One region of the Nicoliella sp. ESL1106 genome, then DNA from elsewhere that is predicted to be linked to it. Evidence: riboswitches for the same ligand, from Rfam matches in the RefSeq annotation. Region 1 holds a riboswitch; each other region holds the start of a gene.
What was found. A riboswitch is a leader RNA that binds a small molecule or an ion and turns the genes downstream of it on or off. The one in region 1 is predicted to bind thiamine pyrophosphate.

Region 1 (11,198 bases):
TCATTCGTTAGTTGGGCGCGCGGCCGTTTTTGTTGATAGTCCGCCAACTCGTTGGCAATTACACTAGCGAATAACCGCGGACTGATTGCCCCGCCACTTTCCACAAAAATAGTTTGGGCAGAAAGACAACTTTGTTGGTCATAAACAGCAACATCTTCGACGGCCTGATGCGCAGTCTCACGGTAATATTCAGGAGTTAGCGCTTCTTTGCCGACCATTGAAAAGCTAATCTTATAGCCATAGTGTAAAAACTTCTTGTCAGTCGGCACCATTTGTCGAATACTATTGACGGCTTGATTAGAACCATAAACGATCGTCGCATCCGTATTATTGATGGCCGCTTGCTCTAATTGAGTGTTTCCCCCGTGCCATGGCAAGATTGCAGTGCATTCAGCCATGTGCGCATCAACACTAGCAATCGATTGCATGAACAGGATTGGAAACAGTGGTTCGGCAAGCGACGTTTTACCCAAATTAGCTGATTTAACTAAGAGCCCCATGACCAATGGCCACAACTGCAGCGCTGGGATGTTCCCAGAAAAGACATGAAAAATGCCGTCCGGGCCAAACGCTTTCGTGTTGCTACCGCTTCTTTGGGGATGAAATTCATCTAAAATCCCTGGTTGATCTAACTCAGTATCAACGAATCTCAAAAGCTCCTTTTTCCTAAACAACCGAACAAAGCGCTTAATTTCTAATAACACCGTTTCTGAATTATAGCCCGTAATTTTGGGAATCAATTTAATTGCCAATTTGCGCTGCTCGTATTCTGGGTGGGTCCATTTTTGCACCGCCTGATCGATTACATTAATGATCTCAGCAAGCGTTAATTTGGTTAGGTAACTATGTTGGTGGTGCTTAATTATCCGAGCAGTATGCGCAATTTCAGCAGCGGTCAACTCAGGATAACGGAAAGAATATGTCGTATTACCATTCGGAATTGAATAGTAATTAAAATTAACTGGTTGCACCTCACGAGGAAGGCTAAACAGGTCAATTGGGATGATTTGGATGGGGTCCTTAGTCAATTTGATCACCAGCTTGATTAGAAGCCAGTAGCTGATCGACGGCGATCGAACACCCCTTAGCTTCAGCGCCCTTGACCCGACCTAGCAATTTAAAGCCTGCTTCATCTTGCACACCCATATCTTCGGTTAAGATTCCCACACAGGAATTCCAATTCGAAAGATCGTAATATGCAATTAGCCCGACCTGACCATTTTTAACCGGCGTTAATTGATCTGGATCTAAAATTTGGATCCGCACCCATGCTGGCGCAGCCTTATCGTAGTTAATTGATTGATCATGATATAAATCATAAATGTTTTGGTCATAGCATTGTGAACAAACTTCAGTCATTCCGTACATGTTAATATAGTGATCACGATCGATGCCAAACGTATCCTCAATTTCTTGCATCAACGTTTGAAATTCGACACTTCTGGACTGTCCCTTGAAACCACCAGTATCAAACAGCCGACTATCGGTTGGTAACTGGAAATGTAAATCGTTTTGCTTCAGGTAGTCTAATAAGTGAACATATGAAAAACTGGCCCCCAGTAACATTACTGGTTGATTGGCCTTAATTGATGCTTGCAAGGCCGCAATAATGCCAGCAAAATCCATTTGTGATTCATCCACATAGATTTTACTTTGCTCATCACCAAAAAATTCGACTGCCTTACTAACGTATCTGGACAGTGAAGAATTAGGGTTGATATCTTCACCTGGAAATAGACCAATGATCCGCATTTTATCATGATCAGGCATTACAAATTTCTTGAACGGAAAGCGCATCGAAGCATCCCAAGTTTTAAAAGTGGGGTGATAATTACGACTCCGATGGGTTGGATCGGTCGTTCCACTCGACATAAACACGGGTTCATCATCCGTAATCGGGGTGGCAGATAAGGTCAATCGTTTATAACCCTGAATTGGCATCAATGGAATTTCAGTCCAATCCCGCACTAACAACGGGGTCTTTCTTTGACTCTTGGCATACTTTTTAAACGGCAAGTTATTTTCAAATTGATAGTTAAATATTTTAAGCGCTAGTTCATTAAACGCCCCTGCACTTTCGCTCGCATTCGCAACTGCGTATTGATCAATAAACGCTAAAACTTCTCTTTGAATTTCAACTGTTGATAGCACCATTGCTATTCCGCCTCCTGCTTTTTAAATGCTTTAGGAATTGCCACTAGGATAATGTGAAGAACAACTGAAGAAATTGCTCCTAATAAAATGTTATTAGTTAATAATGGCTTTAATGCTCCATTATAGCCAGAAGCATAAGCTGGAATCCCGATTGCAAGCATAATCGATAACCCAATAATTAAGTTATTCGTATCGTTATTTTCAGCGCGTTTTAAAATATTAAAACCAGTTGTAATTAACGTGGCCGCTGCTGGTAGGAACATCCCACCAATTACTGGAGCGGGAGTCAAAGATAAAAAGGCCCCTAGCTTTGGAATAAAGCCTAATACCACTAACAAACTACCAGCTAGTAGGATTGGTTTTCTAGAATGAATTCCAGTCAGCTTCATTACTCCTAAGTTTTGCGCAAATGCTGTGGTTGGGAACCCACCAATTAGTGATGACAAGATTGATCCCGCTGCTTCACCAGCAATTCCCTTTTCCATTCTCTTTTGGTCCACCTTAGTATTAGTTACATCAGCCGATGCTTCATATACTCCCAATGCCTCAATAATCGCCACACAGTAGGCAATGAAGAACGTTAAGAAGATGGTCCAATTAAACTTCAACATCCCATAAGGCAAGATGTGTGGTAAGCCGAACAGCGGCTTAGAACCAACCGCTGATAGATTGATCATGCCAGTCAATCCTGCAATCAGATCACCAGCTACCAATGCAATTAAAAATGAATAGCGATGCCAAGCACCCTTTCCAAAAATCGATAAAAAGACTACGATTCCTGCGGTTACAATTGCTACGAATAAGGTCTTGGGTGATGCAAATGATGCTGCAGTCGGGTCCCCACCTAAAAATTCCGCTAGTGTAAAACTAGCTAATGAGACCCCCACTAAAAAGATAATCGTTCCAGTGATCGCTGGTCGAAGCCATTTAGTTAACTTGGACAATAAACCAGTAACCGCTAAAAAGAAGGCTAAGATCGCACTTAGTAAAATCGATCCGCCAGCTGCGGGTAACGTCCCCGTTTTTCCAGCATTGATCATCAACGCATCAAAAGCTGCGGATGGTCCCTGCACAATTGGAAGGCGAACTAACTTAGTGGCTTGAATAATCGTTACTAACCCAGATGCAATAAAAATTGCATTAACTAAATTAGTCGATAAGCTCAGTGATAACCCAGCTGTTGAAGCCACAAAAATTGGATCTAACCATACATTTGAAACAAAAATATGTTGAATACTTGCAAGAAACGTTTGCCCCCATTTTAAGTTTGCGGGATCCAAACTTTGCTTTTCCTGTTCATTATTCATGAAAACATCTCTCCTTAAGCATTTTGGCTTAATTAAACTGAGAACCCAATTCACAACAAAAAATTGGATAGTTTGCACCACAAAAAGAATTGGATAGTTTTCATAAATATCCGCTGCATTCCTACGCTGGTACTAACCAGATCAGGTTCATTAGGGTCAAGGTTTTGATTAACCTAGTCTCAGCCGAACGGCTCCCCTTGCAGTTAATTAAGTAATTTGAGTATAGCATAATCAAACAACAAGCAAAAGTGACATTTTTAGATAAATGTTTCAAAAAATAGTGGATATTATAGTAACAAAAAAGTTATTTTATTTTTAGTGAACCAACCAATTCGCCTCCTAAAGAGTTGATTTAGCCATCATCCAAATTGTTATCAAAGCATAAAAAATAACCACCTTACGAAATTCGCAAGATGGTTATTTCATTATTTATTTTTTATAGCACTTTTTCCAAGAATGATTGTAATCTGGCATTTTTAGGATGATCAAAGATTTCTTCAGGCGTTCCTGATTCCAAAATCTTACCGTCATCAACAAAGACCACGCGGTCCGCAACTTCACGGGCAAAGCCCATTTCATGGGTTACGACCACCATTGTCATTCCATCCTTAGCCAACCGCTTCATTACTTGCAAAACATCACCAACCATTTCTGGATCAAGGGCACTGGTGGGTTCGTCAAATAACATGATGTCTGGCTTCATGGCTAAAGCACGGGCAATGGCGATCCGTTGTTTTTGACCACCAGAAAGTGATTGCACCTTTGCATCAAATTTTTGGGAAAGGTTAACAACTTCCAAGAGTTTCTTGGCTTGTTCAGCAGCTTCTTCCTTAGTTTCCTTCTTTAACTCAACTGGTGCTAACATGATGTTGTCACCAACTGAAAGATTGTTAAAGAGGTTGAAATGTTGGAACACCATCCCGATGTTTTCACGAACCTTATTCATATCGGTCTTTGGGTCTGCGATGTCCTTCCCATCAATGATTACGGAACCAGAGGTTGGTTCTTCCAACTTATTCAAGGTTCTTAATAACGTACTTTTCCCAGATCCGGATGGTCCGATAATTACGACCACTTCGTTTTTTTGAACTTGAAAGTCAACGTTCTTTAAAACGTGGTTGCTCCCGTAGTTCTTGACTAGGTTTTTAACGTCTACTTTAATCATAATCTAGTTCTCCTTTCACCCCATTTAGATAACCAGGTCAACAGCGTGATCACGATTAAGTAAATCAAAGCAACAATTGTCCAGACCTTAAATCCTTCAAGGTTTCTTGCGATAATAATTTTACCAGTTTGGGTTAATTCTAGAATTCCAATAATTGATAGGATTGAAGTATCCTTCAAAGTGATAATAAATTGGTTAATGAATGATGGAATGATTAACTTAATTCCCTGTGGAAGAATAACCTTAAACATCGACTTGGAGAATGGCAGTCCTAAACTCCGAGCTGCTTCCATTTGACCACTGTCAACGGAATTAATCCCCCCACGAACGAAGGCCGCAATATAGGCTCCTTCATTGAACATTAAGGTGACGACCCCGGCAATGAACGCTGGAATCTTAGTTCCAGTTAAAGTTGGAATCCCGGTGTAAATGAATAGTGCCAACACTAGTAATGGTAACCCACGGAAAATATAGATAATGGTACTAGATAGGTCTTGGAAGAACTTGTAAGGCAATACACCCAATAGTCCCACGATTACTCCAAATAATGTTGCAAAGAAGATCGAAACGATACTTAACCAAAGTGTTTGTAAGAACCCGTTCCAAAGGAAGCCCTTGTTTTGCTTAAGGATTCCCAAGAAGGTATGGTCACTAGAACCAGCATTGGTTCCCTTGCTTTCTAGGTAGTGATCAACAATCTTTTTATATTCACCGTTCTTTTGGAGGTTAGCAAGTCCCTTGTTGAACTTAGCAAGCAATACCTTGTTCTTACCCTTATCAACGGCAAAACCATATGAACCACTATCAGCAGGCTTAGTAACGATTGAAAGTTTCGTGCCTTGCTTGATACTGTACTTCATAACTGGTTCATCTTCAAAACAGGCAGCCGAATTTCCAGTTAACACATCTTGGTACATGTTACTAGAATCATCAAAGGTAACCACCTTAAAGCCATATTTATTCTTGATGCTGTTAGCATACGCAGCTCCGGAAGTCCCCGTCTTAACGGCAACTCTTTTACCACGGAGTTGATTAAGGTCTTTAACGCTCCCCCCCTGCTTAACAGCCATTACAACACCAGACTTGTAGTAAGGATTGGAAAAATCAAAGGTCTGTGCACGTTCTGGAGTAATATTCATCCCAGCGATCACACCATCAATTTGTCCTGACTGGGTTGCTTGAACCGCAGCATTAAAACCAATTGGTTTAATATTTACCTTAAAGCCCTGATCCTTAGCAATTGCCTTCATCAAATCAATGTCGATTCCGACATACTTGTTTTGATCATTAGCAAATTCAAACGGAGGAAATGTAACATCCGTCCCAATTTGATAGGTCTTTTCTGCATGGGCAGTCTGACTTGAAAAGCCAGTACCAATCAATAACGCAAACAGCGCTATTACCATTGCACCGAAGAACCCCTTTAATTTTTTCATGACAATATCCCCTTCGTGTACCCATCAATAGGTTACACATTTTTAATTTTCATTAATTATATTTTAGCAGTTTTTTTAAGATTTGTATATATTTCGTGTTACATCATCTCACATAAAAATAGCGGTTTTGCATAAATAAATCGCTTCCAACATTGATTTAGCGCGGTTTTTAAATTTTACTATTTTTTTGTAAATATTATAAAAAAGTAACCATTTAGTCAAAATATCCCAAATGGTTACTTATCTATTTATTGATGTTTATTCATGATTTTTCACAAAATTCTGAATCCGTTTTACAGCTTCCTCTAGCTCTTCCGTACTAGCAGCATAGCTTAATCTAAAGCTATTTTCACCACCAGGTCCAAAGCCAACTCCAGGAACGACCCCTACGTGCGCTTCATTCGCTAAGTCAAGACAGAATTGCATACTATCAGTCTTGTATGAATCAGGAATTGAAGCGAAGATATAAAAGGCCCCCTCTGGGGTGGGACTATTGATCCCAACTTCTTTAAGACCGTTGACAACTAGATCACGTCTTTGTTCATAAACCTTTTTCATTGGTTCAGCATCGTCGCGTCCATTATTAAATGCCTCGATGGCTGCATATTGAGCATTAGCAGTAAGACAGAAACTAGCGAACATGTGCATCTTCAATATTTCTGATAAAATTGCGGGCTTTGCAAACACTACCCCAACTCGCCAACCTGTCATCGCATGGGACTTAGACAAGCCATTGTAAGTAATCGTTTGCTCAGGAAGGAGTTTAGCGAATGAAAAATGAGCGTGGTCGTAAGTTAACTCACTATAAATTTCATCACTGATCACTAAAATATCATACTTTTTAATTACTTCAGCTAAAGCGCTAAGTTCATCTTCACTGTAAGTAACTCCCGTTGGGTTACTTGGATAATTCAATAACAGGGCTTTGACCTTGTCACCGTGTTCCTTTAAGGTCTTTTCCAACTTAGCAGGCGTTAGTTTAAAGCCGTCATTAGAGGTATCAACATAGACTGGCTTTCCACCTGGTAGCTTGATAACAGATTCATAAACTGGAAATGCTGGCGTTGGTAAGATTACCTCATCGCCAGCGTTAATAATTGCTAAAAAGGTACACAGCAACGCTTCACTCACCCCAGACGTAGCTAGTACCTCAGTCTCTGGATCGTAATTCAAACCATATTTATCATGAACATAATTGGCTGCCGCTTCTCTAAGTGCAAAAATCCCCTGCGGATTAGAGTAGTGACTTTCATTTTGTTCAATCGCTTGAATCGCAGCTTCTTTAACATGTTCTGGAGTATTAAAATCTGGTTCACCTAATGTAAGTGGGATCAAACCCTTGATTCCAGCAACTTGGCTATTAAAGCTAGAAATTAAATCTGGCTGAATTCCGTTCGCACTTTTACTAATAAATTGTTTTAAATCCATCATTATTTTCCCCTCGTTTTAGAGTAATACTAATAATCTTTCTAATTATTTTAACATCGTATTTTAATGATTTCAAATGATTAGTATAAATATTTAATTACTAATTTTTGGAAATTGGTGGGTCGTAAAAATTTGATCTAATAAAATATAATCAGCAAACATGTTGTAACGGTTTCCATTCAAGCGATTCCAAGTCATAATCGCCGAAATTTTACCCATCGTCCAAATATTATCAACGTCGTTACGCCCTTGCACAAAAATTTCAACGAACGTTGATGAAAAGATCTGCATAAATTCTTCATCGCGACTTTGTAAGTTGAACAATCGCTGGTAAGAATCATTGTAAATGTATAGTTCATGAATCACATGAAACGGTTGGCTACTAAATCCAGATTGATCAATTCCAGAACTAGCATTATCAATTGCAAATAAAATAAATTGATGCAATAAATCGTATTTATCTTCAAAATGATGATAAAAAGTATTGCGATGAATTAATGAATTTTTAGCAATCTGATTAACCGTAATATTAGTAAATAATTCGTTTTCAAGCATGTTATTCAACGCTTGAAAGATAATTAAATTGGTTCGTTGTTTTCTAAAGTCCGCCATGTTTTGTACATTTTTACTCCTGTGTTTATTTTTTGTGCACTATCACTATATTGTCCATTTTACATGACTTTTGTCTATCTTATAATTATTTTATCAATTAAATCTGAGAAAGAGGTAGTTAAAATGAATCAAAAGCTTAACAAATTGGGCCAATGGTCATTCCATAATAAATTCAAGTCACTATTAGTATGGCTATTCGTGCTAGTGGCATTTATCGTCGGGGTCAGCAAACTCGGCTCTAATTATAATCAAAACTTTACGATCAAGGGACTGCCATCCACCAATGTACAATCCACATTGAAACACGAGTTCAACCAAGATGTGAACGCCGGTACTATGAAGGTCGTAATTAAAAACGACCAAAAACACGGCGTAAATCAAAAGTCCCTCAAACGTCAAATTGAAGCTGCAATGAAGAATATAAAAGCTGAAAAGGGCATCAAGAGTGTCGAAAATCCATATTCTAACAAATTGGTCAGTAAGGACCAATCCACTACTTATGTAACGGTAACGTTTGATAAAGATGCCAAATTGGTTAGCCAAGCTCAGATCAAAGCCGTCGAAAAGCAGTTCAAAGTCGTAAGCAACCACGCCCAGACCAAGATCGCATACGATGGGACTGTGCAGATCACACCATTTGAAATTGGTGGTTCATCAGAAATCATTGGAATTATAATTGCGTTTATCCTTTTATTGATCCTCTTTCGCTCCTTTATTACGGCTGGGTTTCCAATTATCAGTGCCATTGTTGGCTTGCTCTCTGGCGTGTTGCTTGTTACGATTGGGACATCGTTTTTTACCATCGTCAACGTTGCCCAAACCCTTGCAACAATGCTTAGTCTAGCAGTAGGAATTGATTACGCCCTCTTTATTGTCCACCGTTATCGTGATGAACTAAAGGAGCATGCCCCAGATCAAGCATTGGGGATTGCCATTGCCACTGCCGGTGGCTCCGTTATCTTTGCCGGGGTGACCGTTATCATTGCCGTGGCCGGGCTTAGCATCATTGGAATGGACTTTTTGACCCAGATGGGATTGGCCTCAGCAATTGCCGTGGCGTTCGCTATTTTATCAGCAATTACGTTCTTGCCAGCCTTGATCTCGTTGCTCAGCAAGTTCATTAAAACAGCACCAGCGCAGCGTCAACAACCATCCGAGCAGCCTGGGATATTTGTAAAAATGATTACTAAATTCCCGCTTGTTACGGCATTGGTCAGCATTGTCATCTTGGTAGCAATGGCCCTCCCCGCTCGCAACATGCGACTGGGGATGCCTTATAACGGTTCACTGCCTAAGCAAAACACGCAAAGACAAGCATATGACATTATCTCAGATCAATTTGGTGAAGGAATCAACGCCCCATTAATTGGGGTGGTCGAATTGAACCAGGACCAATCTAAGGCCGAACAGGAAAAAACGCTTCAGCAAATTACTAATAAGGTCAAAGCAATGGACGGTGCTAAAATGATCGTCCCAGTTGTTAATCAAAAGGCCGTCCGCGAGATGAAACAGCCCGCTTATCAAGCTAAGGTCAAACAACAAATTACAGCGGCGGTCCAAGCAAAGGTGCAAGCTGCCGTTCAAAGCGACCCCACGCTTGCAACTGATCAAACAAAGCAACAACAATTAGCTCAACAATATGCTGCCGAATACCAAAAACAGGCTCAAGCTGAGGCTAAAAAGAAGGCAATCGCACGCATCCCCGCCCAAATTAGCAAGAACCATAAATACGCAATGTTCATCCTAATTCCAAAGCATGGGGCCGAAGCTGTGCAAACGCAAGCACTGACCAATCGGGTCAAAGCATATTCAAAGACCGTTCAAAAAGAGGCTGGTACTAAAATAATCCTAACTGGGACTAACGCGGTTAACATTGATACCACTGATAAATTAAACGCTGCGACCCCGCTTTTTGCAGGCATCGTCATCGTCTTGGCCTTCATCTTACTAATGTTAATGTTCAAATCATTCTTAATTCCGTTAGTAGCAATGCTTGGTTTCGGCCTTTCGTTATTAGCTTCGTTCGGGTTGACGACGCTTACGATTCAAGAAGGGATGTTCAAATCGATTCTAGGCATTAGTAAGGGGGCGCCGATCCTATCTTTCCTCCCTGTCATTTTCATTGGGATCTTATTTGGACTCGCAATGGATTACGAGGTGTTCATGGTCTCTAGAACCCGTGAAGAATATCTAAAAACTGGGGACAATGCCCATTCAGTTATGGTCGGCTTAAAGAGCAGTGGTCCCGTAATCATCACCGCTGCTTTGATCATGATCGCCGTCTTTGGTAGTTTTGCACTCTCAAGCAATACCACGATCAAGTCGCTTGGCTTATCTTTGGCGTTCGGGATCTTCTTCGATGCCTTCCTGGTTAGATTAATCATCGTGCCATCCATGATTAAATTATTTGGTAAGGCTAACTGGGTCTTTCCCGGTCAAAATAAACAATCGTAGTTCAAACATTAAATCAATCTAAAAAATCATCCCCAGCGTAAATCCGCTCGGGATGATTTTTAATTTGCTATTTAATTAGTCCTAATCGATCAATGGCCCTGCTTTGCCAAATAGGTGACCAGGGCACCCCCAGCATAACCATTAAAGTTTTTCCCCTTGATGTTTAACAGTTCTGACTCATGATCGGCCAAGGCATCGATATCATTATCATCAATTGCATCATTTTTTAAAATTACTAGCGCACGTCTAACCTCACCATTGCAACGGGCCTTAATTTGTTTAATCCGCAAAACATCCTTAGCGATCGACATCATTGATTGGTTCAATAACTTTTCTTGTTCCATTAACTTTTTATTTTGTTCAACTAGGTATGCATTCTCTAACTTTAACCGTTTAAAATCCTGTTTTTCTATCATTTATTGTCCTCCATCTATGAAAATAAATCAGTAATATCACCGTTTAAGCAATCATCCTTGGGCATGTTGTCCTTATCAAAAAAAGGGGCCTTTTGATACCTTTGCAATAATACAACATCAGAAATTTCAAATCCCTGGGCAGAGGCCTTTGCATTTAAATCGTTGAACGCAAATTCACAAACCCCATCCCGTAAAGCTAGCTCTTTTAGCTGCCTATAACTAAATT
Region 2 (11,198 bases), 110 kb from region 1:
AAATGATAAAGTAAACCCTTTTGAACGATTTTTTCTAATCTTTTTTAATTATTTTTTAATCATCCGTCGATAGGGAAAAGGGCGGGAATCAAAATACCTGATAGACCATTTTAGATGATCTATCAGGCATTATTATTATGAGTTTGAATCTTATTTAGCAAAATGGTGGAAACACTTCTTTCTTATTTAGAATCTGCGGTAAATCGATGTTTTAAGTGAATGGTAGGTACCTCTCTTTCATTAGCTGGGTAACTCACTTATAATCTCATTGGTGGAAACACATCCCTTACAATTTAATCTGCGGTAAAACCTTCAGTTTGCATTGGAAACATCCCCTTTGCTTTGTTGTTGATAATAATATAACGCAATTAAATTAGAATGTAAAGGGTTTTATCTAATTTATTTATAATTATTTTCAAATTATCGCTTAATCATGATGATGCCTTGATTTAAAGGCCTAATCCATTAAAATCTGATCGATAATTAGCTGAGCGAGGGCGAATTAATTGCGGCACATTGTTATCAATGATAATTTATTATTATATCAATTAAAAAGGATGACAATTATGGATAAAAACGAAGCTTTAATTAACTTAGCCCATCGTAGGTATGCGACTAAAAAGTATGATCCGAACAAACATATTTCCGATAGGGATTGGCATACCATTATGGAGGTCGCTAGATTATCACCTAGTTCAATGGGACTTGAACCTTGGCAATTTTTGTTGATCGAAAACAAAGAATTGAAGCAGGCAATGTATAACGATGCCTGGGGAGCGCAAAAGAGCCTTGACGGCGCTGACAAATTTGTTGTAATTTTAGCTCGTAAGGATATGAATATTCATTCCCCTCATATTAAGCATATGAGCGAAGATGTTCAAGGCCACCCGTTTGATATTGATTCACCGTTCTCTAAAAAAATCATTAATTTTCAGGAAAATGATTTTAAGTTAAATACTGAGCGTGAATTATTTGATTGGGCTTCAAAGCAAACCTACATTCCATTGGCGAACATGATGGATGCCGCTGCAGCATTAGACATTGATAGTTGTCCAATCGAGGGCTTTAACCGTGTCAACATTGATCGGATTCTGTCTGATTATGGAGCATTCGATCCTAAAAAGTGGAGCGTTTCTGTAATGGTAAGTTTTGGTTATCGTGACCAAGCGATTACGCCTAAGAAACGCCAACCAATGGAGGCTGTCTACCGAGTTATTAAATAATTAAGATGAAGCACAATTCGTTATTGGATTGTGTTTTTATATTGAGTTGATTAATTCATTTTTATCGCTTAATATATAAGTGGATTCAAATAATATACCGATTAATGGGGTGCTGGAATGGCTGAGATGATACCCATGAACCTGATCTAGGTAATGCTAGCGGAGGGATTATTAAAGGTGTATAAAATCAAGCTATTGCTTCATTCGATTAGTCTTTTAAGGAGATTTTTCAAATGGCAAGAACAGTTTTAATTACAGGAGCAAGTTCAGGATTAGGCGCTGAAACTGCGAAACAATTTGGTGAACGGGGCTTTAACGTCGTGGTAAATTATTACCATCATCAAGACGCTGCTGACCAAGTAGTTGAAGAAATTGGATCAGACCATGCAATTGCAATCCAGGCCGACGTTAGGGACAGAAGCCAAATCGATGCACTAGTTAAGCAGGCAATTGATCATTTTGGAAGTCTAGACGTCGTTGTTAACAATGCTTTAGTCGGGTTTAAATTTGACCCCGTTAAGCAAAAGGCATTTCAAGATTTATCATGGGATGACTACCAAAAACAAATTGACGGGACCTTGAAGGGTGCTTTTAACGTTACCCAAAGTGTGCTTCCTAATATGATTAAAAATCATTATGGGAAGGTCATTAATATCGGGACGAACCTGTTTCAAAATCCGGTTGTTCCTTACCATGAATACACTACCGCAAAAGCAGCATTGATTGGGTTTACTAGAAACTTAGCAGCCGAACTAGGGAGTGATGGGATTAGTTTCAATATGGTATCAGGGGGATTACTTAGAACCACTAATGCCAGTGCTGTTACTACTCCCGAGGTGTTTGACTTAATTGCCAATCAAACGCCACTTAAATCAGTAACTACTCCGAAACAGGTTGCTAAGATGGTGGTGTTCTTGGGATCAGACGAAAGTGATGGGATTACAGGTCAAAATTACACTGTTGATGGTGGATTAACAATGAACTAAATATCAAATGAAAGGGCAGTAGTAATCACATTCGTGAATGCTACTGCCTTTTTTCATTGATTATTGTTCATTAATGTAATCTAGTATTCTAAACATGACGGCCTTATTTTCAATTGGAACTGGGGTGTTCAATATTTCTTGAGCGCTTTGGCCTAATATCGAGTCCTTAATATATGGAAAATCATTCACTACCATCTCACGAACGTTATTAGCCTTGGGTTCCAAATGAAATTGGAGGCCCGCAATTCGATGGTTCATCACGAACCCTTGGTTCTTTAAGCCAGGGGTGGAAAATAAACGTTCTGCCCCTGCTGGAATTTTGAACATTTCTTCATGCCAGTGAAGGGCAGTGACTTGTTTTGGTAATCCAGAAATGGCATTACTTTCTAGTTTAACAGCTGCCCAACCAACTTCCTTGACTGGCGATTTACCAACTGGGTATCCCATGGCCTTGGTGATTTGTTGCGCGCCATAACAGACCCCAAGCATTGGCGTATTCCGCTTTAAAAGGGTATTGATTAAATCGCGTTCCTGTTGGATCCAGGGGAAGTTATCGTTGGGACTCATCGGTCCTCCTAAAATAACTAACATATCGGTTTCATCTGCAGTAGGTAAGTAGCCGAATTGGTATGGATGATAGGTATAGACTTCATGGTCGTGTGCTTGCGCCCAGTCTAAAATTGATCCTGGTCCTTCGTTTGGAGTGTGTTGTAAGATATTGATTCTCATATTGGTAACCTCACTTTTCTAATAGGTAGTAATAAATAGATAGGTTGATAATCCGATTGCAAAAATCCCCACGCAAATTTCCATCACTTTAGTAGGGATGAATTTAACAATGATCGGTCCTAAATAGCCGCCGACCACTAGTCCAATCGCTAGTGGAATGATAACGATCCAGTCCACTGGTAAAATCAAAATGAAGATAATGGCGCTGATAATGTTACTAGCTAGTGACAAAACGTTTCTAATCGCATTGTAGACATAATACGGGGCATGAATAATTCTGGACAACACTGCGGTTTCTAAAATTCCTGAACCCGCACCAAAGTAGCCGTTATAAAGACCGATGATGGGGAGAAACAGGTACTGAATGCTTCGTATGAAGCGGTTGTCATGGGGCTGGTCTTTTTTGGGGATCAACATCATGATTCCGGCAAACATAATGATAAACGGGACGATCCGTTTAAATTGAGCATTGCTGCTGTTGATTAGGATGAACGTGCCAATTATGCAACCAAATACTGAAAGTAATGTGATGACCCCAGCTTGTTTACGATAACTTTTGATTTCCTTAGCAGATGATAGGACCGAGGTACAACCACTGAATATAATACTAATGGTGGCCGTTACGTTTGCCATGATGGGAGAAACGCCAATTGACAACAGGATGGGATAGATTGTTAAGACCGCCATCCCGACAATCCCATTTAAAACCCCAGCCGCCAGTCCACCGATAATTAAGAAAATAATTGTTGGGATTGATAACATTTTATTTGCCTACTTCCTGAATTAACTTGATGGCAGCTTCTGCATTTCGATCCATCAATGCATCGAACAACTGATTATGATGCTTAATTTTCCCTTTATAGTGTGGATTCTTAGCAATTGATTGACTTAGATGACTTTTCCATAGTGGCTTTAGTTCCTTGAACCACTTAATTAAATACGCATTTTGTGACATTTTGACGATTTGTTCATGGAATAGGATATCTTGTTCAAGGTATTCATTGAATTTGCCTTGTGATAATAATTGATTCCTTCTAGTAAGATATGCTTTGAGGGTGATCCATTCTTCAGGGGTAATATCATTATCAACCAATTCAACAATGGCCTCTTTTTCAAGCATTTTCTCAGTTCGCCATAGCAGGGGATTTTGTTCGTCGATCAGCTCCAATTGTTGAACGTATGTTCCTGATCCTTGTTTAATGCTAACCACGCCTGAATGGGCGAGGATTTGCATTGCTTCTCTAATAGTGGAGCGACCGACCGCTAGTTCATTCATTAATTCAGCTTCTTTGGGTAACTTATCACCAGTAGTTAAGTGGTGTTCCTTAATATACATAATGATTTTTTGGATCGTTTCCGTGCCAAGACTTATATTTTTAGATTGCATGTTAACTTTCCCTCCTTAAATACATCATATCACTTATATAATACATCAGATGTATTTTATTACAAGGGTGATTATTGTTTTTTGCCATAAAAAAAACGACCTAATAATAAAGATGATTAGGTCGTTTTAATATTTAATGATTAATCTTGATATTTTACATCAATTGTTTTTTGATCCTTAACTTTGTGATCCTTTAAGTATTTAATGCCCTTATTGACGTAGCTGGTATCGCCGACTTTACCAAATCTAACTTTATTGGTCTTAACATTGTAATAAACCTTTGTGATTCCTGAGTTAGGCATTGCTTCATCGGTAATTAATTTCTTATCAGCAGCACTCATATTGTGATCATATTTTGATAAGTATGCAGTAATGATATCTCCGGAACTAACGACAAGGGCGTTTTTCCCCTTTTCCTTAGCAGTCCGTTCAGCTACTTCTTTAATGCCTTTGGCTTCACGTTTAACGATTGTAGTACCACTTTCTGCTCGATCAGATTTAGGGAGTTTGGTACTATCTTTGTCAATTTCGTACAATGCATCATGCATCTTAACTACAAAATCAGTTCCAAATTTCTTTTGTAGCTCTGCACGACTAGTGGCGTTGTAGTACTTATTTAAAACAGCATCTTCTTGGTCATAATTGTCTAGTTCGTATTCACCGTTACCAGCTTCTCTAAATAGGGGCGTTTCGTTAACGGTAACTTTACCATTACCAGAGTAAACCAACATGTCTTTAACCGTATCTAAGTGTCGAATTAATTTTCCGCACGCTGCATCAGTAAACTTGATCCCGCGTAATCCAGCACCAACTTCTTCAGCCACTTTTGCGCCCTTAGGGGTTAATGGATAATCATCCCAACCCTCTGCAAGCTCCATTACGTTTCCCGTAGTTTCACCATGGCGAGCTAGGTAGATCGTAACTTCATTCTTGTTAGAACTTGCTTTTGCACTAACGTTGAGAGTCGAACTACTTACTGTCAATAACGAAATACCAATTACACTGATGGGAATCAATTTACTAAAATGCTTCAAAATAATCGCCTTTTTTCTATTTAATTTTTTGATGCATCTTTATCATATCTCTGAAATTGTAAAAAAGTTAGCATAAAAATGTAAAAAATAAGTAATTAATGGGGGCTAACATGATAGAGGACTGCGCATAGTCACAAGCAAATACTTACTTTAACTAAATAAAAAAAGAAAAATTGTTTATAACTAATTTATAACCTATAATTATGAATTAAACATCGTCATAAATAAGGATTTTAAAATATGAACATTAAATGTATTAAATGTGGGTTTATTAGAGTTGATTCAAAAAATGAATGCCCATATTGCTACAAAATAGATAGTAATAAAAATAAAAAATTTTTTAGCACCTGGGAAGGAATTTATTTAAGGTGTAATTTATGTGACTACATTTATTGCATTGATGATCTTGATTACCCAATATTAAATGCTTGTCCTAGATTCAATTGCGATGCAACGTTAGGTGAAACAACCCCATACGACCATCCAGAATTCAATAAAATTAACTACGCTGACGTTAATTTAGCATCGGCAAAAAAGTTAAAATGCCAAAAATGTGGTTATATTTATAATGATTTGCTTAAAGCGTGTCCTTATTGTGATGCTTCCAATGCTAACGCCACATCAGTTGCTGATGACGAACCAGGTGGGGTGGAGGTAAAATGCTATCGATGCAAACGCATTTACCAGGACACCCAAATAACCTGTCCAGAGTGTGGTTCGATCGATTATCATCCGACCCATGCTGATGAGCGGAAGGCTTCACCACATTTTAACCAAGCACCAAATGTAAAGTGCTCCCGATGTAATTTTGTGTATCCGAGCACTTTTTCAGCATGTCCGAACTGTCCTGCCAGAGCAATATGGGCATCTGGAACGAATGCACCATGTACGGTCAGTGAACTCGAAAACACTGTTGATGAAGAACTCCCAGAAGATCAGCCAAGTTATATAGAGAACATTTTCGTTTGGACATTAACGATTATTTTCGGGTTACCAATTATTATTTGGACATTCTTCGTGGTAGCGTTTTTTGGTTTCATTATCTTATTGATCTTGGTCATGGTATTCAACGTCTAGGTGCGTGGTGCTTGACTTATAGTTAACTCTAGGTGGTTTAATAGTCTTAATCACAGAAGGGGGCAATATTATGACAAAATGGAATGCTTCACAGTTAGAAGCTTTTGCTACTGCAGATGATATGCACATCTCACCATTTTACGACGATGGCAAGACTTACGGGACACCGACGTTCATTTGGTCGGTCGTTGCTGATGGTAATCTTTACGTGCGTGGTTATAACGGTCAACATTCGAGTTGGTACCAATCAGCAATTAAGCAGGGGGCCGGAAAGATCAAATTGGCGGGACAAGAATTTGAAGTAACCTTCAAATCAGCTGCTGGTAATTCACAATTAGATGCAAAGATCAACCAAGCCTATCAGGATAAGTATGGCAGCAGTCCTTACTATCCACCAATGGTTGAGGCAGGCCCTGTTTCTGCAACAGTCGAAATCGATCCTAAGTAGTTGCTTCAATCTAAATAAAATACCCAATGGTTGTTAAAAATTAATAACAATTATTGGGTATTTTTTATTAAATTATTTAGTAGTAACAACTGACTTAATTGTTTTTCTTTCAGCCATTGCTTTATAAGCATCATCAACATCATCAATGTTGTAAGTCGCTGTAAATACTTTTCCAGGATTGATCTGACCATCTAATACTGCTTTTAATAGGATGTTTTTATCATAAGTCGTTACGGATGCAATTCCACCAGCGATGACAACATTATTCCAGAATGCAACTGGGTAGTCAATGTTACCATGGGGAACGCCGACACGACCAACGTGGGCACCAGGACGCGCAACCTTCAAAGCGGTATTAGTCGATAATTCACTTCCGACACATTCGAGTACGGCATCGGCACCAGCGTTGTGGGTAATTTCCATGACTTTTTCGACTGCTTCATCCCCACGTTCTTCAATAATATCGGTCGCCCCAAATTCTTTGGCTAATGCTTGACGATCAGCGTGACGACTCATGGCAACGATCCGCTTAGCACCGAGTAATTGAGCAGCAATGATTCCACAAAGCCCAACTGCGCCGTCCCCAACAACCACAACTGTATCACCATTTTGGACGTTTGCTGTCTTAGCAGCATGAAATCCAGTGGCCATTACATCGGATAGGGCTAAGAATGAATTGAGCATTCCTTGGCTATAATCTTCTGGATTGCCAGGAACCTTCACTAAAGCCCAATTTGCATGTTGGAAGCGCACATATTCTGATTGATACCCGTTACTAAAATTATCAGAATGGCTTTGACAATTCCCATCAAAGCCAGCCCGACAAGCTGCACAATGGCCACACCCATGGGTGAACGGTGCAATCACAAAGTCACCAGGCTTAACCGTGGTGATGGCTTTTCCAACTGATTCAACAATTCCGATTGCTTCATGGCCGTTGTTCAATGAATTAGGTGCTTTCTTATCTAATCCACGGTATGTCCAAAGATCTGATCCGCAGACACAAGCTTGCACAACATGTAAAATAACATCATCGTCTTTTTCAATTTCTGGTTTGGCAACGTCTTTCACTTCGACTTTCCCAGCTTTCACAAAACGTGTTTGTTTCATATTTAAATTCTCCCTTAAAATTAGTTTTTAATCTTTATCACCGTAGTAAAAATCTGCAGTCGCACCACCATCAGCTAGGAAGGTCGCACCAGTGATGAAGGCCCCGCGGTCGCTCATTAATAGCTCAGCAACGTTAGCGATTTCATCAGCCGTACCTGGCCGTCCAGCAGGGGACTTAGCGAACATCTTTTTATAAAAATCACCGCGAATCCCGTTAAATTCGTCAATTGCAAGGGGGGTAACAATGATTCCAGGAGCAATGTCGTTAATCCGCGCACCACGCTTGCCCCATTTAACGGCTTCTGCCATCACTCGTTTTTCGTTACAACGCTTGGCCAGTTGATAAGCCTTAAGGGTATTTTCAATATTATCGGGTTGTAGTAAGGCTAAATCCAATAGTTGTTCAGTTGGGGTACAAGCAAGTTGTTGATCTTCTTCAGCAGTAAGGGCGGGCATTCTAAATCCAGATTGACTGGAAATGGTGACCCCAGTTCCGCCCTTGGCAATAACCTTACCGACTTCTTCTAATAAAACTGCCGTTCCGTATAGATCGACCTTTAAAATCGCTTCGATCGATGCTTGGCTAGGTGATAGTCCCGCCCCGTTAACGAGTTGTTTAATTTCACCATATTGTTGAGCAGTCTGGATCATTTCCTGAATTGATGCCCGTGACGATAGATCCATTTCTACGGCCTCGACATCAAAGCCCGCATTCGTCATCGTTTCAGCAATTCGGTTAGCATTATTAGGGTTCTTATCCCCTAGGATAATCTTTTTATCGGCACCCATCCGTCTAGCAATCGCCATACTTAATTGACCAGCACCCGTTACAATCATTACATCTTTTGCCAAAATATTCATCTACTTTCTTGATTTGATGTTATTAGCTTACAGCTTAAAGTTGGGTTTAAGTCAACGTTTTTTATTTATTAATTTAGGATTCACTATTAAAATACATTCAATTGACTTTAGTTTTTGATAATACTAGCATTTAAGCATAGTAGTAAATTATCATAAGGGTGGAATTAAGATGAAAGCAATTGAATACAATGAATATGGTAATAATTCAGTTCTAAAGTTAGCAGACAAAGTTACTAAAAACCCTGTTGAACATGAAATCATCGTTAAAACTAAGGCGGTCAGCATTAATCCAATGGACTGGAAGTTAATGATGGGCTATATGCAACAGATGATGTCCATGCAATTTCCAGCAACGCCTGGGATCGATGTCACTGGGGTGGTTGAATCCGTTGGATCATCTGTTACCAAATTCAAACCAGGTGATCGGGTCGTATCATTTGTTAATACCTATAAGGGAACGCTTCAAGAAGAAACTGTTACTTTAGATAGTTTAACCGCGATTCTGCCGAGTTCAGTATCATTTGAAGATGGGGCGACGATTCCAGTGGCTGGTTTAACTGCCTATCAATCATTATTCGATAAATTGCACCTTCAAGCAGGTGAACGGTTATTGATCCAAGGTGGCGCAGGAGCAGTGGGGATGTTTGCAATTCAATTTGCTAAAAATGCTGGAGCCAATGTCTCAGTGACCGCTAGTCCTGATCATAATGATTTTTTGCAGGGGTTAGGAGTTGATAAGGTAATTGATTATCACAATTCCGATGCATTTAAAGACGTTGATAAGTTTGATAAAATTTTAGATTTGATTGGTGGCAAGACGCTGGCGGCTAGTTATTCGCTGATTAAAGTCGGTGGAGCAATCGTTTCAACTAGTGGGATGCCTGACCAGGATATTTGTAAGCAACTATCCATTAATGGTGATTTCATTCAGACTGAAGTTAAGCCGAATCAATTAGCTGCAATTGCAGAACAAATTGCTGATAATAAAGTCAAGGTGACCATTTCAAAGCAATATGATTTTAGCTTGGTGAATGTTAAGCAGGCGTTCGAAGAAAGTGAAGCAGGGCATACAACGGGTAAGATTGTAGTTATATTTTAATTAATCAATTTTTAAGATAATAATTATGAAACGATTTAAATGATTATTATCATTTAATCACAATAATTGATTAAATATATTTATTAAATTAAAATATTCATGAGGTGAATATTATGAAAAAAATAAAAACTTTATTGATTTCCACAATTCTGGCTAGTGGGACTGTCTTCGGACTTACATATTCAAATCCTACGAACGTCTCTGCTGCTAAACACGTAGAGCACGTTCAAAAAGATTACGTCCCCCTTGTTAAGGAAATGATTTTAGATGATGCTAACGAAGCAAAATATATTAATATTCGTGGTGCCAAACAAATGAAATTTGATAAGAAATTAAACAAGGAAGCACAGACATATGCCAGCAAAGCAATGAAGTATATCTTTGGTGGTAAACATAGAGCATTTAATGATAAAGCATTCAATAAAATTGCAGGTAAGTACTATGCTAAAAACCACAATAAATCTATTTTTACTTCTAGAGCTTGGAACAATAAACGTTTAAATGCTGCTCAGACAGCAAGTTGGGTAGAACAACCATTATTCAACGCTGGTAGTAGTGGTAAAGTTGGTAAGAATTATAATAAATTCATTAAGACTAAGGGCTTTAAGCGTCTCGGAGTTGGGTTCGTTTATGGATACAATCCAAATAATAGTAAATTCCCCCACGAAAGCATAGCCATTGTGGTTGCTAAAAAATAATCATTAAAAATGAAAGTTTAAATAACCCCTGAATGATGGTTCTTCATCCAGAGGTTATTTTTTAATTATTAGATAATTTAAGCGTAAAAAGACTAAATTAGATAATGTATTGAAGGGGATGGGGAATTCATGATTAAAAAAATCACGACCACTATGTTGTTATCTGCAACATTATTTCTACTGGTAACAAATGCAGTTCATGCCGAAGTAAAAAATGAAGATGGAATCATCGTATCTAATGACCAGGTTCCAGCATCGATTAAATTTTATTGGGACTACTGTCGTGAAATTAAATTGACCCAACCAGTTCAAGCAAAACTAGTTCATTACCCAAGTGATTCTTCAGGGCAAAAGATCGTCACTAAAACAAAAATCATTCCAGCAAATACAATCATCTATGCCAAGGGGATGCGTTCCTATAGTCCACCTAGCAATTCGTATTTTGCAATTACGAAAAGCAAAAATGATCTAATTTATGGAAAAAGCACTTTTTCGGTCACAAAGCCATATTGGACGATTAATTATAATGATATTGTCCACTTTGAA
Region 3 (11,198 bases), on a different replicon from region 1:
GAAAATTCAGTTCCGGAATTGAATGTAAAAATGTTTTCGTTTACAAATAAAAACGTTTTAGTCATATCTATTCAGCCGCTCCTTAATCTAGTTTTTCGAGACCCTTTTCAATATCAGGGTTCCATACTGCCATCTTGTGCTTCCACTTCTTAGCAGCGTCATCTAATAATTCCTTCCAAGCCTTCCAAACGTTAGTTTCTGAGTAACGCTTTGAAAGTTCGTAGGCCTTGTCAGACATCTTTTGTAATTGATCAGGATTGGTGAATAAGTCGGTCATGTGTTGACCCATCTTCTTGTAGTCACCATAATCAACGATGTAACCATTTTCTTTGTCCACTACTAATTCGTTAGGACCATAGTTAACATCGTAAGTAATACCAACATCACCTTCGGATTGAGCTTCCATCATGGCCAAGTTAAAACCTTCCATGACAGATGCTAAACCGTAGATTTGAGCGTTCTTTTGAACGATGGAAACGTTGTTAACGTAACTGTGAATGTGCACAGCATCTTCCATGTGGTAATCCTTGATAGCAGCATTAATCCGCTTCATTGCAATATCATCATTGGAGTGATCAATGTATCCATAAAGGTCAACAGTCACTTCTGGAACGGTCTTACGAGCAATCCCAGCAGCCCGAATCACCTTATCCAATTGCTTTTCAGGAGCGATACGAGCAGTAGCAATAACGCTACCGAACTTCCGGTCCTTCATTGGAATCCGTGGTTCGTCAAAGTGCTTATCAGGAATAACCCCAACTGGAATCGTGAACATCGCAGCCTTAGGAGCAAAACGGTATTCAACATCTTCAGTTTGCTTATGGGTAGCAGAAATGATGGCATCATATCTGTTAGCATCAGTTAAACTGTATTCGTAGTTGTTGTTCATGATAGAAGTATTTGGCTTTTGAGCATCACCAGCGTGTGAGTTATGAAGGTGCAATACAGTGTATGCAGGTTCACGTAATTCTGGTAATAATTCTTCATATAGATCAGAACGGTCCATGATGAAGATATTTGGCTTAGTTTTACGAAGATATTTGTGGTTATTAGCGTTTAAGAATTCAAGAAGAACACCATCAATCGTGTCGTATTGACGAACAGTTCCCTTGCGATCAATAGTCTTCCAACCAGACTTATCCATCTTACCTTGAGCATTTAAGCGGTAGTAGTCTTCAACAACTGGACGACCATCAACGCTGTACCAAGTTTCAGTAGCGATCTTGTTATCTGGAGTATACCATTGAACCATTGATTTGAATCCACGGTAATCGTAGAAATCAACACGGTACAAGTTAGCAAAACCATCAAAAAGTTCTACTGATTGAACACGCTTGTCATCGGTAATATCCTTACCAAAGCAGTTAACACGAGCAATGATTAACTTGTCTTTGAAAACAATTACTCGGTTGTGTTCATCATCATTTTGGTAAGTTAAATCAGAAACCCCAAAATCAAGATCTTCTGGTCTAACTGCCTTTTCCTTAACATCTTCTGCTTCTTGGAAGAAATCAAAAAGGTTTAAGATTTCATCATCATGAATCCCAACGTTGTTCAAGTGGAAATGAAGAAGTGGGTTCCATTCGCGAAAGACTAGCTTGTAAGCTTCTTTATTCTTACGGAAAAGAAACGCTCTTTTTAATTGAGCATGTTCGATTCCTGAATTTTTAGCGTTAAAGCTTGAGTTCATAAAAAAGTTCATAAAATTAATTACCTACCTTATGTAACGCTTATTTTCAGTAACATCAAGTACTGTCTAGAGGTTATTATATAATAAAACGCCAAATTAAAACAGTGATAAATGATAAATTATCACCATAGTTAAGAAAGACTTTAATATTTAACTTATCAGTAATATCGTATAATAATATTAATGAAGGGAGTCTTTACTTATGAATATTAACGTTCCACTAGAAAATAACCATCTAGGTAATAAGTATACAAAGCATGCAGAAAATAGTCAAAAAATCGGAAACGTTCCATTTATTTCTTTTCCAATTGAAATCAGTGGGGTTCCCGATGGAACTAAATCTTTATCACTGGTGATGCTCGATTGGGATTCGATTCCAGTTTGTGGGTTTGCCTATATTCACTGGGTCGCTGCTAATATCGATCCTAATACCACGACGATTCCCGAAAACGCTAGTCACGAGGACCTAATTCCGCTCACTCACGGTAAAAATAGTACTGCTGGTCCATTAGCAGGGCCACTGGATCCAATCATCAGCGAGCGTTATTTAGGCCCCACCCCTCCCAACTGTGACCATGAATATACCTTAACTATGTATGCGCTAGATACTAAGTTAAACTTAAACGAGGGATTTTGGCTCAATGAAATGCAATCCGCAATGAATGGACACATTCTTGATCAATCCAGCGTTCAGTTAAAAGTTTTACAATAATCCAAAAAAACAGGCCAACGAAAATTCGCTAGCCTGTTTTTTATTGGGCTGCCACATCGTATGCAACATCGCCTAAATGCATCAATAACTTATCAGCATCGTTTTTAAAATCATTTACAAAGCTATCACTAGTTGATTTTTCTTCGTGAATAACGTGATTAGCTAAATCAAAAATTTGAAATCGATCAGGAGCCGTGAGCCTAGCAGTATCATAGTGCCCCTCTTCTGCTTCGTCTAAATAAATTTGAAACAAATTTTCAACCGTTTTAGCAATAAATTGATCTGGATCGACCTGTTTACCAGCATCTTCTAAATCGATTAGGGCATGCTTTACTTCACGCATATTTTCAGGAATATATTCACTCATTTTAACCAACCTCTCAAACTTTATTATTGGTAAAATTATAACACGAGTCTCTTTATTTAATTTTTAATTTGTTTAATAATGTTAATAACATAATAATTAATAAAGGATGTGTCGCTTTGAAAACAATTTCCGCTGGTGATGCTAAAGCATTCGATCAATATACAATGCGTGATATCGGGGTGCCATCCCTGGTTCTAATGGAACGGGCTGCACTCAAAAGCGTTGAAAACCTCAATAGTTTAAGATGGCCCCTGGATAAAGTCCTAATCGTTGCCGGATCTGGTAACAACGGCGGTGACGGTCTGGCAATCGCACGCCTATTAAAAAACCATGGCAAAAGAGTCGAGGTCTTATTGGCTGGCAACGAAAAACACGCCACCATTGAAAGAATCCAACAATTAGACTTTGCCAAAAAATATGGTGTTGAATTTATTAGTCAAGATATCAATTGGGATACCTACTCAGTAATCATTGACGCCCTATTTGGTATTGGCCTTTCAAGACCAGTTAGTGGCAACTATCAACAAATCATCGAAAACATCAATAATAGTGATGCCAAAACACTCGCAATCGATGTTCCATCTGGGTTCAACGTGGATCTGGGTGATGAAATGGGGGTCGCAGTGCATGCAAATGCTACCGCAACGTTTGCCTATGCCAAAAACGGAATGAATTCCACTAATGGGCAAGCTTACTGCGGACAATTATTCGTTGATGATATCGGCGTTTATGATCCTAAAGAAATCAATCAATAGGAGGAATAAGAATGAACATTGGAATTATTGGTAGTGGCCCGCGCGGGTTAATCACACTATCACATTTAATCCATAATTTTAATAATAGTCAGATCGATTCATTATCGATCCACCTCTTTGACCCGTTTTTACCTGGCGGCCAAGTCTGGCGAGTTGATCAATCGACTAATCTAATCATGAACACAATCGCAGAAGATATCTCACTGCCAGCTAAAGATGACGATAATGCGCTAAACCTATACCAATGGTCACAAACTAAAGCCAGTGCCTTCATTAATGAAAATGGGTACGATAAAAAGCTACTACCATTAGCACAGTCGTTGACCCCCAACGGATACTCACCTCGGGTATTACTGGGAGTCTATGCCCAATGGTTCTACCAATTATTGGTCAAATCCCTCCCCACTGGGGTTACAGTAACATACCATCAAACGGCGGTAACAAATGTTAATAAAGCCGCTAATGGTTGGTCCATCAATGCTGATGAGCAGACTTTTCAGTTTGATAATGTAATCCTAACGATCAATACCAATGTCAATCAGCTAACGCCCACGGAAGAATCATTAAGGGATTATGCTGAACAAAATAACCTTTACTACCAAGCCCCAACCTACCCTGGTGATGTGAAGAGTTATCCAATCGATGATGCCCAAAACGTAATTATCAGGGGATTAGGAATGAGCTTCTTTGATGAAATGATTAAATTGACCGTAGATCGTGGGGGACAATTTATCCAAAATGAAGATGGCACCTTTATTTACAAGCCATCTGGACATGAGCCTCACATATTTGCAGGCTCCAGACGAGGGGTCACGTATTATCCTAAGGCCGTCGTTAAGGAGACGAACGAATATCACTTCAAGGCTCACTTTGTGACTAAAGAAAACATCGCAAAGCATAAGGTCAATGGTAAGCTTTCGGTTAAGCAATTCCGTCAATTAATGCGTCGTGAAATTGAAATCGTTTACTATCAAATGATCCTTAAGCGTGACCATCCGCAAGTGGATATAGATCAATTCACCGCTCAGTTCGTAAAAGATCCCGATGCTGCCATCCAATCGGGACCATTTGAACCTAATGAAATCCTCAGATGGGAGTTATTGCTCAACCCAGTTGCTGGGACTCCAATCACAACCACCGCCGATTATCAACAAACGTTGCTCAACTGGCTAAACGCGGTCGCTAGCGATGCTGAATTGGGCCTTGGCGTAGGGCCATTATCATCCGCCCTAACGGTATATAAAGAGGTTCGTCAAACGATGCGGGACACGATTGTAGAAAACGACTTTACAGAAGCTGATTACCTTAGTGAATTTCTAACTACCTTTAAAGCTAACAGCCAGTTTCTCTCCAATGGTGCCCCTGCAATTCGTTTTAAACAATTAATTGCCCTAATGCACGCTGGCGTGGTTACTATTTTAGGACCACAAATGAACGTAATTGGTGCTAACCAACATTTCGTAGCCCTTTCAAAGTACTATCCAAAAGAGCCCGTAATCGCCGATGCTTTAATCGAAGCACGGATTCCTCGGCTGAACTTCGCAACTACCAAAAGTGAATTAATTAACGGAATGGTAAAACATAAAATCATCACCCCAGCTGCTTTCAAGGATGCTAATGAACGAGCAGTAAAAATTAATGCCATCAACATCGATGCTGATTCTGATCAAGCCATCAATACTAGTGGTGAAATTGATGCCGGCTTTTTCGTTTTCAGTACCTTAACGGAGGGCATTCACTGGTTAACCACTGTCTTTCCAATGGTTGGCAATGATGAAAACCACCGTAGCGCCGAACAGATAAGCCATCAAATCTTAAAAATTAATACTAAATATCGAGATACAATGTAAAAAAAGCGGAACCGATTTCACGATCGATTCCGCTTTTTAAATTTCATTAAATTATTAATGATAATAAATAAATGATTGGTTTGGGACTCTGATAATGACATAACGACTAGCACGCTGGCCCGCCCGTAATCCCAATCCATTTAATAAATTCGGCTTATATTTGGCGGTAGTGGTTTCAATCCAAGCCCGCTGGTATTTCCGATCTAAGTCATTCAACCGACTTCCACTGGAACGATAGGTTTCGGTTGGCAATGAAACGGTGTTAGCACCACTAATGATGGTTGAATCATTGCTACTAACTTGATAATGTTCACCCTTCGTTAAATAGGTGTAATATTGACCACCCGATTTATTTTTAGAATTATAAACATTAACATAGTATGATTTACGACCATTCGTATCTAATACAATTGGTTTGTAACTTCTAGAAACAGAAACATTATGACTAGAAATATCAGCTCTTAGCGTAATTATCACCATCGCTAAGGCAGCCCCCAGTATTAAAAGCCCTTGAAAAAATAAAACGATTCTATTTCTGCTTACTAGCTTTTCATCTTGATGCAATAAGGCCTGTCGCTTTTGCCTACGGATAGAAATAACCATTGAAATTAAACTAATTGCAATGATAATCCAGATGGCAAACCCGATTAGATTCCAGGCTGATATCATAAACAAGCTCCTTTAAATAAAAGTAATATTACTGACCATTACATTATTGTACCTGCTTAGTAAGAAGATAACAAATTCAATTATTATTTCAGAAATTGATCGATGGCATCATAACCATTTTCAGTAGTTGCAGTTTCAAAAAGCTCATCAACGGGGGCATGCGATTGTTTTTGATCGATCAAAGCCACGTCCCGCGGGTCAATATCTAATTCCTCACTCAACGTCTCAATTGCGTTTTGGTATGAAGCATCGAATGAAGTGATCCAAAGGTCGTTTCCCTTAGCATGAGCCACTAACTTACCATTAAAATTACTATTAAAGGTTTGGGCTAAACTTTGCATATCGCCGTTCTCAAACCCCAATCTAATTTGATAGACTAAATCACTCACTAATTCTAGATCATTCATTTGGTATAAAGATGGGTACGTCTTATTAAAACGTTGGTAGGCTGAACTATCCTTGCTTGCATCGGTGTAGGCATTCATCTTCCCCGAAAGGACAATGTATGCGGTATTAAAATCGCGTTGCGCTTGAAACCACTTTAGGGCTGATTTCCAAATTTCATAATCGATCACCGTTTCATCACGAACCACGCGATTCAAAACGGTCTCAGCACCCCCTTCGCAGATAAACGCTAAGGGAGCCTTTATCCCATGAAAAATCTGAATCATTTTGGCATACGGAGCTTCCGTCATAAAGCCCAGGTGTAGATTTTGCTTTGCCAAATTCATTAACTGTTTGGACAATCGAGATGCGTTAATTTCACCATCTGCGGATAAAAAATCACGATCAAGATCAGCCAAGATCAATTTAGTCATTTTGCAACCTCCCGAAAATAAAAAACTCACGTCTTAACCGTGAGTTTAATTTTAATTGTGATTATTATATCATTTTTGCAGATTTTTGACGATTAATTGTAAATGGATGAATTTTTATAAATGTACTTCATCAAATCACGTTGATCACTAAATTCATAAGGATCATTCAAAGTAATCGTAATCAAGCGGTGCTTCCCTGGTAGTTGGCCAGTTCCAACAAAACATAGCCCTGCAGCTGGAGTATAGCCGGTCTTTAAACCATCAACGCGCAGACTTGCATCATAGAAGGTCCGCCCCTTAAGCAGGTTGTTGTAGTTATATAGGTTTTGCCCCGCAACCTTGGCCGTACCCCTGCTAGCATCATTTAATACCTTTGGATAATAAGTTAAAACGTGTTGCGCAATTACTGCCAACGCCTTTGCACTTACCATGTTCCCAGCAGTGGCTCCACCAGAATACTTATAACCATAATGAACTAAATCATTATTTTCAAGTCCAGATGGTGAATTAAAGGTCGCAGAAATTCCCCATGCCCTTGCTTGTTTATTCATCATATTCACGAACTGACCATTTGAGCCAGCGACCCATTGTCCCAATGCAATCGTAGCTGCATTTGATGATTGGATCAGTGCTGCTTGATAGAGCTGTTTTACGGTATATTTACGACCAGCAACCAGCTTAAAGCCACCACCAACGTTATTATTGTAACTCATACTCCGTAAGCCAGCATTAGAAGTATCAACGACTTGATTCCAGCCATTCGTCTCCTGTGCTTTTCTAACCACCAGGTACAATGACATTAACTTGGCTGTGGATGCCACCTTCATTTTTTGATTAATGTTTTTAGCATAGATGACCTGTCCGTTCGTAGCATCGATCGCAATTGCAGCCGCTGCATTCTTCATCTTATAGTTTCCAGGAACAATATTATTAGTAGTGATTCCTGATGCACCATCGTCATAGTTATAATCATAATTATAATCAGCACTGACATTAACTGTTTTTGTCGAAACAACATCTAAAAATGGAGTAATTTCTGATGCTGATGCTAATCCGACAACAGCAGTTAATACAATTGCCATCTTTTTAAAATTCTTTTTAAGATCCATTTAACCAACCCTTCTCTGATTTCGATATCCTAAATAATAAGTTAACACCTTAGCACTTTATTAACAATTGATTATTGATAAATGTAAACGAAGTGTTATTTAAGATTTATGCCTGTAATATTCAAACTTGCATTTAAGAAAAAATTAAGTTATACTGTTCTAGTTAATTAAATAGATAGATGTTTGGGGTGCCTTTTTTGGCTGAGATGATACCCATTGAACCTGATCCAGTCCGTACTGGTGGAGGGAAACGTTTTATCAATGGTGTACATATTCCGAAGGGGACCTCAGTATTTGAGGTCCCTTTTTTCTGTCTATCTAAAATAATTGTTTAATTTATTGAAGGGAAGGATTTTCCATGTCTAAAAAATGGAGTCTTAGAAACATTATTTTAATTGCATTGATTGCAATTGTCTGTGGGGTTATTTTCTGGTTGACTAGTTTTATCTATAACGCATTAACACTAGTTTTAACACCAATTGGTCTTGCTCCCGCAGCAAACGATATTTCACTTGGTCTTTGGATCGTTGCTGGTCCATTAGCAGGGGCTATTTTCAGAATGCCTGGTGTTTCCATTTTCTCAGAAGTTGCCGGAGCCGTTGTTGAAATGTTCTTGGGTGACCAATGGGGAGTTATGAACGTTGTCTCAGGTTTAATTCAAGGTGCCGGAGCTGAATTAGGTTTTGCAGTTACTGGTTACAAGAAGTACGGCCACTTCCAATTATTGTTAGGTAGTATCTTCACTACCATCATTACTTTTACTTGGGATTGGTTCAAGAATGGATACAACGCATACGGTTTTGGAATGTTGATCTTCTTATTCATCGTTAGATTTATTTCAATCTGGGTATTTAGTGACCCAATTCCATTGGCCATCAAGAAGCTCCTAAACAGAAGCCACGCCATTGCATAATCATTTTAACGATTCAATGCTTCATAAATTTAAATGAATTTAAAGCACTTATAAAGCCAAGCTTGTAAGTGCTTTATTTTTAAATTACCAGGAGGAATTAACCATGACCACCGTTTCAGTTAGTCATTTTACATTTACCTACCAGCATCGCTCACAACCAGTATTAGAAGACGTGAACCTAACCTTTCCGAACGAAAAAATTAGCTTGATTGCTGGACCATCTGGAACTGGTAAATCGACGCTTTTAAAGTCAATTGCCGGTTTATATCCTGAGTTTGCCAATGGTGATTACACTGGTGAAATTAAAATTGGTGACAAGGAGATCAAAGACATTGCCCCTACTGACTTCAGCGGCTATGTGTCAATGATGTTTCAAAACCCCAATCAACAGTTTACGATGACGAACGTATATGATGAACTCCAATTTGCACTTGAGAATAGACAGTTAGATCCTAAAATCATCCCCCAACGAATCGATGATGCACTAGAATTCGTGAACATCACTAAGTTAAAGCACCGTGACTTGAACGCCCTATCCGGTGGTGAAAAGCAAAAGGTCGCCTTAGCCATCATCATCGCAATGGATTCCGACGTTATTTTATTGGACGAACCATTTGCGAGTCTAGATCGTCAATCGCGAAGTGATCTGCTATATCAATTGACCCGCTTACGTGATCAAAAGAATAAAACGATCATCTTAGTGGACCATGACCTTTCTGGTTACGACAACATTGTCGATACGTTCTTCTACCTGAAACCCAACCAATTTCAAATTCAACAGTTAAGTAATGCAGAGGTCCAAAAACTATTAGTACCATTTGATAATCAAGAGTTAGCGGCCGTCCACTTCCCGATTCCCGATAATAACGAACCAGCCGATCTGATCTTAAACAGTTGTGAACTAAAGCAAAACCAAGGCGTATTGCTAAAGGCTGACCAATTCAAATTTCCAGCAAAGCAAATCACATTGATCACAGGTGAAAATGGAATCGGTAAATCGACCTTGTTCAAAGCTTTAACACGGCTCTTTAAGTATGAGGGTTTGATTTCATATCAGGATAAAGACATCCAAAAGATCCATAAGAAGAAATACCTTTCCCACGTTGCGCTGGTCTTTCAAGATGCTGAAATGCAATTCGTCGACATCACGGTTGAAGAAGAACTATCGCTTTCGATTAAAAACGCGGTCCATCATAATTACTCCAAAGAAGATATTGATGCCATGCTTAAGGCGTTGCAGATCGACGGCAGGGAAAAACAAGTCGTTTACACACTTAGCGAAGGGCAAAAAAAGAAGTTGCAAATCGTCGAGATGTTGATCATGGGAACTGACATTTTATTAATGGACGAACCATTTAAGGGGTTAGATATCAAGTCTCTAGAAACGGTAGTCGAAATGCTAAAAAATGCGAGTCAAAAATTTAACCAAACCATCATCATCATTAGCCATCAACTCAGTGGTTTGGAAACGCTATTTGATTATCACATTCAGTTCAAAGACCAACAACTTACTTATAAGGAGTCGTTATTATGAACACAGCCATTAAATTATTCATGATCATCATCATCGGAGTTGAAATTTCATTTATCCAAAGCGTCCCATTGAACCTTTGTATCTTAGCAGTCAGTTTAATTTACCTCCTGGTCAAACGGGTTAAATTAAAGTCGATCGCATATTTGACCCTGTACCCGATCATTCCAGCCTTTGGACTCTTAATGTCACAAGTTATCTACGGGACCCATGGCGCCATTATCGGATGGGTGCTGTTTACGCGGTTATTCACCTACGTCTGGCTCGGGGCTACCTTTACGATGACTAGCAACATTAAGGACCTCGCATTCACGTTGGAACAAAACTTCAAACTCCCATCCAAGTTCGCCTACGGAGTATTGACCGCATTCAACTTGGTACCAAGGATCATCATCGAAGTCCAAACGATCCGCCACGCCAGTTTAATGCGCGGGGTTACGATGCAACTCTGGTCGCCGAAATTATATTTCAAAGCCATCTTAGCAGCCATTAACTGGTCTAGCGATCTTTCACAAGCAATGATCTCACATGGTTTCGTTGAAGATGCGCCACGGACCCACGTTGAAAAAACCTACGTTCGCTGGACCGACTTTGCTTACATGGCCTTTTGGCTCATCATGGTGCAATTACCAATTTTCATTTTTTAAACTAAGCGGTGAACCTTTCAATCAATTGTTTGTTATAATATAATGATAATTAATAAATAACTTCAGGAGGCTTACTATGACTAACGGAATTAGTAACATTTCAAAGGAAATCATTGATTTTCAAAAGGGCAACGCAT

Region 2: linked by a shared signal. The riboswitch ahead of ACSVI6_RS06830 (3-oxoacyl-ACP reductase) and the one ahead of ACSVI6_RS07420 (uracil-xanthine permease family protein) in region 1 are both predicted to bind thiamine pyrophosphate.
Region 3: linked by a shared signal. The riboswitch ahead of ACSVI6_RS02585 (ECF transporter S component) and the one ahead of ACSVI6_RS07420 (uracil-xanthine permease family protein) in region 1 are both predicted to bind thiamine pyrophosphate.

What each region holds. Positions count from the first base shown of each region.
Region 1 covers NZ_CP196341.1:120,014-131,211, forward strand. The annotation lists gene ACSVI6_RS07410 (acyl-CoA reductase) at 1-1,028, opposite strand, end outside; gene ACSVI6_RS07415 (LuxE/PaaK family acyltransferase) at 1,021-2,154, opposite strand; gene ACSVI6_RS07420 (uracil-xanthine permease family protein) at 2,157-3,461, opposite strand; TPP riboswitch at 3,563-3,669, opposite strand; gene ACSVI6_RS07425 (amino acid ABC transporter ATP-binding protein) at 3,898-4,626, opposite strand; gene ACSVI6_RS07430 (amino acid ABC transporter substrate-binding protein/permease) at 4,623-6,062, opposite strand; gene ACSVI6_RS07435 (aminotransferase class I/II-fold pyridoxal phosphate-dependent enzyme) at 6,321-7,493, opposite strand; gene ACSVI6_RS07440 (TetR/AcrR family transcriptional regulator) at 7,584-8,102, opposite strand; gene ACSVI6_RS07445 (MMPL family transporter) at 8,226-10,556, shown strand; gene ACSVI6_RS07450 (hypothetical protein) at 10,646-10,972, opposite strand; gene ACSVI6_RS07455 (hypothetical protein) at 10,987-11,198, opposite strand, start outside.
Region 2 covers NZ_CP196341.1:11,757-22,954, forward strand. The annotation lists gene ACSVI6_RS06825 (NAD(P)H-dependent oxidoreductase) at 567-1,223, shown strand; TPP riboswitch at 1,319-1,408, shown strand; gene ACSVI6_RS06830 (3-oxoacyl-ACP reductase) at 1,457-2,209, shown strand; gene ACSVI6_RS06835 (type 1 glutamine amidotransferase) at 2,270-2,938, opposite strand; gene ACSVI6_RS06840 (sulfite exporter TauE/SafE family protein) at 2,957-3,700, opposite strand; gene ACSVI6_RS06845 (FadR/GntR family transcriptional regulator) at 3,702-4,325, opposite strand; gene ACSVI6_RS06850 (histidine phosphatase family protein) at 4,466-5,359, opposite strand; gene ACSVI6_RS06855 (hypothetical protein) at 5,933-6,436, shown strand; gene ACSVI6_RS06860 (DUF2255 family protein) at 6,507-6,884, shown strand; gene ACSVI6_RS06865 (zinc-binding dehydrogenase) at 6,957-7,994, opposite strand; gene ACSVI6_RS06870 (SDR family oxidoreductase) at 8,022-8,846, opposite strand; gene ACSVI6_RS06875 (NADP-dependent oxidoreductase) at 9,025-9,954, shown strand; gene ACSVI6_RS06880 (hypothetical protein) at 10,068-10,652, shown strand; gene ACSVI6_RS06885 (hypothetical protein) at 10,782-11,198, shown strand, end outside.
Region 3 covers NZ_CP196340.1:650,714-661,911, reverse strand. The annotation lists gene ACSVI6_RS02630 (glycosyltransferase) at 1-65, opposite strand, end outside; gene ACSVI6_RS02625 (glycosyltransferase) at 83-1,690, opposite strand; gene ACSVI6_RS02620 (YbhB/YbcL family Raf kinase inhibitor-like protein) at 1,893-2,402, shown strand; gene ACSVI6_RS02615 (hypothetical protein) at 2,443-2,769, opposite strand; gene ACSVI6_RS02610 (NAD(P)H-hydrate epimerase) at 2,886-3,524, shown strand; gene ACSVI6_RS02605 (FAD/NAD(P)-binding protein) at 3,536-5,374, shown strand; gene ACSVI6_RS02600 (LVIS_2131 family protein) at 5,429-6,043, opposite strand; gene ACSVI6_RS02595 (HAD family hydrolase) at 6,127-6,861, opposite strand; gene ACSVI6_RS02590 (D-alanyl-D-alanine carboxypeptidase family protein) at 6,954-7,970, opposite strand; TPP riboswitch at 8,145-8,236, shown strand; gene ACSVI6_RS02585 (ECF transporter S component) at 8,329-8,883, shown strand; gene ACSVI6_RS02580 (ABC transporter ATP-binding protein) at 8,987-10,417, shown strand; gene ACSVI6_RS02575 (energy-coupling factor transporter transmembrane component T family protein) at 10,414-11,061, shown strand; gene ACSVI6_RS02570 (LBP_cg2779 family protein) at 11,138-11,198, shown strand, end outside.